DNA from 2 places in the Peribacillus sp. NPDC076916 genome. Region 1 is predicted to be linked to the other one. Evidence: riboswitches for the same ligand, from Rfam matches in the RefSeq annotation. Region 1 holds a riboswitch; the other holds the start of a gene.

Region 1 (3,418 bases):
TTACTATTGATCAAGTCATTCGTTCCAATAAAAACGATGAAAGTATCTGCTTCATCAAGTTTCGTTTTAATGCGGTAATCATCAAGCTGTTTCATCACCCCATCCGTTTCCTGGCCTTTTATACCGTAATTCCAAAAACTCACTTTTTGTTCCGATTGTGGATTATTCAATTCATCCTCAAGGCCTTCTATATATCCTTCCCCATCCTTATCCCCTTTTCCATAGGTTAATGAATCTCCAAAAGCCATCACCCTTTGCACATCTTCCGACTCCGAGGCCTGAAATTCATACGCAGCAAAACATATAACGAGTACTATAATCAATAAACCTGCCAATTTTTTCATTTGGTTCCCCTCTTGTCTCTTTACTAGAAGTATTTAATCTTTTACATACCCAAAAAATCTACAGTCTTAACATAAAAAAATTGTCAGATAAAGATTCAAGAGTGTATGATAATATAAAACTTTCAATGGTTTGGGTGTCATTCACCGTCCCTAAAACAAAATACGGGATTACCCTTCATTCTGGAGATTTAATAAATGATAGTTAGGAGTTTAAATCATGGAAGAGCTCATAGAGTTTAGAGAGGCAGGACTATCCGATCTACCCAGAATTGTTGAAATATATAATTCAACAATTGCTTCAAGAATGGTCACGGCAGATACGGAGCCTGTATCCGTCCAATCGAGGGTTAAATGGTTTGAGGAACATCATTCAGAAAGTAGACCGCTATTTATCATTACTATAAAAGGGAAAACTGCTGGATGGATGAGCTTTCAATCCTTCTATGGCCGACCGGCATATAATTCCACTGCCGAAATCAGCATTTATATAGATGATTATTTCCGGGGAAAAGGAATCGGACAAATTTCGATTCAAAAGGCAATTGAATGGAGTCCAAAATTAGGTGTTAAGACTCTATTGGGTTTCATTTTCGCCCACAATACACCAAGCCTTAAGCTTTTTTCCAAATTCGGGTTTGAAGAATGGGCACATTTACCTCAAGTTGCCGAGTTGGATGGAATCGAGCGGGATTTGCTCATTCTTGGTAAACGTGTCGATATGTAATATCATTCTTTAGAGCTATTGCCTTGAGCAGTAGCTTTTTCATATTAATCGAGTGCGAATTGGCTAATTTAAAAATACCTATATGCTTTCTGGAGGTAAAAATGTTCACACTCTCTTTTACTTGTTAACGCATTTAATAGCGTATCCAATTCTTGACTTGCTTGAACAGTTAGCAGACTTGATAAGCCGTAAATTGCTGCCAAGTTGATCATTTCTTTTCTTTTCTCTTCTATTTTTTCTATAGTTACCTTACGGCAAGGCATTATATAGCCACCTCCCATTTATTCAATTTTTTTACACTTTCATCATAATGAATCTACTAGTTAAAATCAACTATTTTTCAGAAATTAAATGTGTTATTTTAAAGGTTAAATGTGACAAAATGACTATTTTTTCTGTAATTATGTATATTTTGTGTCATTTTCTATTAAACGCAAAAAAGCATCCACTAGTGTAGACTGTGAATGCTTACATCATATCTCTTATCCAAGAACCCAAACTATAGTCCATCGTTTACTATGTCATCCATTCAGAAGGTGACTCGGTATTTGGTTTATTTATAACAATCTTATATTCATCTTCAAGTACTTTTAATGGGGCATCATAAAGGTGCCTTTCATCAGAGGTTTTGTATACTCCATTGGCCAATAACTCTTCAATAAGCTTTGCCTTCCTCTGTTCGATCCTCTTAAATAATTCTGCCATGTAAATGGCTCCTTTCCTAGTCATCCTAGAGCCTGCTTCTAGTTAGCTAATCTTTATCAACTTGTTTTATTTTCACCAAATTATATATACCTTTTCTATTATGTCACTAAACGTTATTTCCCAAAAATAAAAGCCCCTTCTAATTCAAGAAGAGGCTGACAGTGTCCGTACGGCTCTTCTTATCTTCCAAGCATATGCTTGTTGGATTTAGCACAGTTCCCAAAACGGGTCCGCTGCCGAGGTTTCTTTGGGCCAAGTCCCTCCACCTCTCTGGATAAGAAATCGATATATAAATGATGTAGACATGATTTTATCCTAATAACCATCAAAAGTCAATTACCTGGTTCTCCCTTTTTTCCTGGACATAAAATGGTCCCTCTTTAAATGCGGGTTGCATTTTCTTGTCTTTCTGATATGATGTCAGTAATTACATACAATTCACACCACTAGGGGAGTCTTTTTTTAAGACTGAGATGGAATTAGTTCCGGACCCTTTGAACCTGAACCGGCTCATACCGGCGGAGGGAAGTGGATGATATCGTCCATTTTCAGACTATATCCATCTACCCCGTTCCGTATTCAGGAACGGGGTTTTTTCATTAACAAAGGGATCCATTCTAAAGGAGGATGAACAATGGAGAATGTTAAATTAGAAACATTCAGTGATAGACTACATGCACGGTCAAAAGAGATTTGGAAAAGGAACCATTCACATCCCTTCGTCCAGGCAATTGGAAATGGTACGCTTCCTGAAAAGAAATTTGCCTATTACCTGAAGCAGGACTATATCTATCTCATGGATTATTCCAAGCTCTTTGCTTTAGGTGTAATCAAAGCTCATAACATCGAAACCATGGCAAAGTTTGCGAGTATTTTAAATGAAACCCTTCAAGTGGAAATGGATATTCATCGGCATTATGCTTCCGAATTCGGGATCACTTCCAAGGAATTGGAAGATACAGAACCTACTCCAACGACTCTAGCCTATACAGGCTACATGCTAAATGCAGCTCAGCATGGGACTTTGGCAGACTTGATCGCCTGTCTCCTGCCCTGCGCTTGGGATTATTATGAAATCGGTTTGCTACTAAAAGAACAAAATGGAGCATCATTGGAAAACAATCGCTACGCAGATTGGATAAGGTCCTATTCATCTCCTGAATTCGGGGAAGCACACAAATGGCTGATCGCTTTGTTGGAAGAATTGACGGAAGGCATGCCAGAAAAGGAACTTCTTAGATTAGAAAAGCACTTTTTGGTTACATCCCGATATGAATATTTATTCTGGGATATGGTTCATAATGAGCAAGTTTGGCCGCTGTAGATGATGAATCCTGTCAAGAAACTGACGTTGACTGCCATGATTACGGCTATTACGACGCTGACCAGTTCATTTATTTTCATTCCTGCAGGATTTGCAAAGGTCTTTCCTATTCAGCATCTGGCAAATGTCCTGACGGCCGTTCTATTGGGGCCAGCTTATGCAGTGACACAAGCTTTTTTAGTTTCCATCATTAGAAACATGTCTGGTACCGGTTCAATTTTCGCCTTTCCCGGTAGCATGATCGGTGCACTTTTGGCCGCAATCCTTTATCGAAAAACACAAAGCTTAAAATTCGCTTGTTTAGGGGAAGTGATCGGGACC
Region 2 (3,418 bases), on a different contig from region 1:
CCACTAAAGGTTTTGATATGACAAGAACGAATGAAATTGCCTCTGCATGCAATGTTTCCGAAGCTACTATTTACAAATACTTTGACAGCAAAAAAGATTTGCTTTTGGCTACAATCACCCCTGATGAAAACGAGGAATCCGAAGATGTGACTAGCCATCTAGCCACGGATGAACTAGTGGAGAATCATGTTTGCACCATGATAAAAAAAATACTTGAGAATAAAGAACAGTTTTCAATATTATTTAGGGAAACACAATTCGATCAAGATATTTCAAAGCAATATATAGATCAGATTTTCAAGCCAAATGCCAAGCATATTGAAATACAAAAGAGAATAGATAGCGGAGAGATACAATATATCTCTGACATTATCCTATTTAATGTAGGGATCATTTCTTTTACATTGGCATTATCTACACATTATGAGATCCATCAACAAAAAAAGGAGCCGTATTTTACTTCTGAACGAATTAAGAACATTGCACAACTTTTGGTATATGGTATTCATGGTAAACAAAATCATACATAATGAAACGGTCATATTTAAAGGCATGTGCATCAAGCCGCAAATATGACCGTTTTATATGCATTCAGAAACGACGCAGTCAAATTTGTGAATCCATTAAACCAGAGTGTAAGATTTGACTTATATTTTTCAGACTATTACGATAAATGCATACTGCACGAAATGCTTTAAGAAGATTTTATCTGGAAATCATGTAACAATGGAGGGGTATTAAATGAGCGATATCGTAATTTTATCAGGAAGTCCGGCTATTCCATCAAGAACGGACATTTCACTAAAACATATTCAATCATTAGTCGAAAAAGAAGGATTTACCACAGCTTATTTCTCAATAACGGATTTCTCAGCAGATGATTTATTCCAAGGGAAATATAATAGCGAAGATATCTTAAAACTTTCAGAGAGAATTCAAGCAGCCAGAGGAATAATCATTGGTTCACCGGTTTATAAGGCTTCTTATACAGGTGTATTAAAAGCCTTGATTGATTTGCTGCCAGAAGGCGCTTTTAAGGGTAAGCCAGTTCTGCCAATCATGATTGGTGGAAGTAACAGGCATCTATTGGCGATTGACTATGCGCTTAAACCATTAATCTCAATATTAAAAGGCGAGCCGCTTCAGGGCATTTATTTTGTTGATAAGGAAATAGATAAACAGAATTCTGAAAATCCGATTAATGATTCACATTTAATTGATCGTGTCCAGAGTCAAGTTCAAGAATTTGTAGAAGCGATACAGTTAAGAAATTAATGAATTCAAGTAATCCCTTTAACAAAAGGACTGGCATTAAAACGTATTTCTTAACGTAATTACAGCCGTCCATAATAGGTTTATTAATGAAAATAGACTCATTTTTTTGGAGACTTTATCTAAAAAAATGAGTCTATTTTCGTATTTAAATGAACATAAAATCATAAATTGAATAGTGTGTATAAAAATAACAGTTCATCCATAATATTAAACCAAGTTATTTTATAAGAAAACTCCATTGACAAGGATTAAATATATGTTAATATTTAAAATAATAAAACTTATCCAGAGCGACGGAGGGAATTGGCCCTTTGAAGTCCAGCAACCTGCATGATGGATGCAAGGTGCTACCTCCAACAAAATGTTGATCATTTTGGAAGATAAGGTAATGATATTTACCTTGGGATCTTTCCATCATGGAAAGATTTTTGTTTTTGGAAAAATTTCAGGTAAACCATAACAATGTAAGGTTGTATGGAATTATATAAAACTAAGAAATTCATTTAATCAGCGTCGAAAATAAAATATTCGCGGATTTTCTTAAAGGAGGAACTGGTTTGGATAAAGAGAATCAGCTTGAAGAAATATTTGAACGACTTCAAGAAATGCTTAATTCAATGAAATATGGATCCATTACACTTATAGTCCAGGATGGTAAAATCATTCAAATGGAAAGAAATGAAAAATTAAGAATTAAATAAGGTATCTGCTGACTAGAAAAACTAGAGGCGGGTTTAACTGATATATAGAGAGTATTGGTTAGATTCGTCTCTTTTTCCTAGAATCAAATAAACTGGGGAAGATTAACGGGTATTGATCAACAGTTACTCTAACCTGATACAGCAAGTTTTTAGAGGGGGCTACAAAAGTTGGCTGGATTAATAAACTATGAAAATTTCAATTCAGGGGAATTCCCTGTATTTCCTGAAGACAGTGACACAAAAGGAGCTTTGGAAGTTCTGCAATGGGCGAATGACCATTATGGAAACAAACTGATTTATGCTTGCAGTTTTGGTATTGAAGGCATCGTGCTTACTGATTTATTGGCGAAGGTCAACCCTTCGGCAAAAATTGTTTTCCTTGATACAGATGTTCATTTTGAAGAGACTTACCAATTGATCGAGCAGGTGAAGAAGCGCTATCCAAAACTTTCAATTGAAATGAAGAAACCTGCCTTGACGCTTGAAGAACAAGCAGCGGAATATGGGGATGAATTATGGCTTAGTGATTCCAATAAGTGCTGTAACATCCGTAAGATCATTCCGCTTACCGATGTGCTTTCAACGGCAACAGCCTGGCTTTCGGGACTGCGAAGGGAGCAATCCGAAACAAGGGCTAAAACCGAGTATATCAATAAGGATAATAAGTTCAAGTCGGTTAAAATATGTCCACTCATACATTGGACATGGAAAGATGTTTGGCGCTACGCCCACAAAAACGGACTTCCATATAATATCCTGCATGATAATGGATATCCTAGCATTGGATGTAAAACGTGTACAGCACCTGCATTCAATGCAGATGATTTACGCTCAGGCCGTTGGCAAGGAGCACAAAAAACGGAATGCGGATTGCATTTATCTTAAATAAATAGAAACCATAGGGGGAAATTAGCATGACAATCAGTCTACCGCACGGAGGAACATTAATCGATCTTTGGGAACCAAAATATGATTTTAGTAAAATAACAAAGTCAATCGAAATCGATGAAATCGCTTTAAGTGATCTTGAATTGATAGGCACTGGTGCCTACAGTCCGATTAAGGGATTCTTTACAAAAAGTGACTATGAGACAGTGGTCAGGGATATGAGGCTTAGCAGCGGACATGTATGGAGCATCCCGATTACGCTGCCTTTGACCGAAGAAATTGCAGAAACCCTTACTATAGGTGAAGAAGTAACGCTGACTCATGAGGGTGAAACATATGGGGTTCTCACCGTTTCCGATATTTACACTCCAGATAAGCAATCGGAAGCGACATTAGTATATCAAACGGATGATGAGAAGCATCCCGGAGTAAAAAATTTATTTAACCGCGGGGATGTATATGTCGGCGGGGAAATAAAGTTGATTAAGAGAATAGAGCGTCCGTTATTCCAAGCTAATTATCTGGACCCTGTCGAGACAAGGAAAGCTTTTGCT

The links. A riboswitch is a leader RNA that binds a small molecule or an ion and turns the genes downstream of it on or off. The one in region 1 is predicted to bind S-adenosylmethionine.
Region 2: linked by a shared signal. The riboswitch ahead of ACQKFG_RS09185 (YezD family protein) and the one ahead of ACQKFG_RS01905 (Fur-regulated basic protein FbpA) in region 1 are both predicted to bind S-adenosylmethionine.

What each region holds. Positions count from the first base shown of each region.
Region 1 is NZ_JBNNIU010000001.1:376,907-380,324, forward strand. It holds gene ACQKFG_RS01890 (GDSL-type esterase/lipase family protein) at 1-344, opposite strand, end outside; gene ACQKFG_RS01895 (GNAT family N-acetyltransferase) at 562-1,068, shown strand; gene ACQKFG_RS01900 (aspartyl-phosphate phosphatase Spo0E family protein) at 1,137-1,331, opposite strand; gene ACQKFG_RS01905 (Fur-regulated basic protein FbpA) at 1,585-1,773, opposite strand; SAM riboswitch class I at 1,950-2,054, opposite strand; TPP riboswitch at 2,212-2,317, shown strand; gene tenA (thiaminase II) at 2,408-3,097, shown strand; gene thiW (energy coupling factor transporter S component ThiW) at 3,101-3,418, shown strand, end outside.
Region 2 is NZ_JBNNIU010000002.1:881,685-885,102, forward strand. It holds gene ACQKFG_RS09175 (TetR/AcrR family transcriptional regulator) at 1-530, shown strand, start outside; gene ssuE (NADPH-dependent FMN reductase) at 742-1,275, shown strand; SAM riboswitch class I at 1,554-1,662, shown strand; gene ACQKFG_RS09185 (YezD family protein) at 1,833-1,976, shown strand; gene ACQKFG_RS09190 (phosphoadenylyl-sulfate reductase) at 2,157-2,861, shown strand; gene sat (sulfate adenylyltransferase) at 2,891-3,418, shown strand, end outside.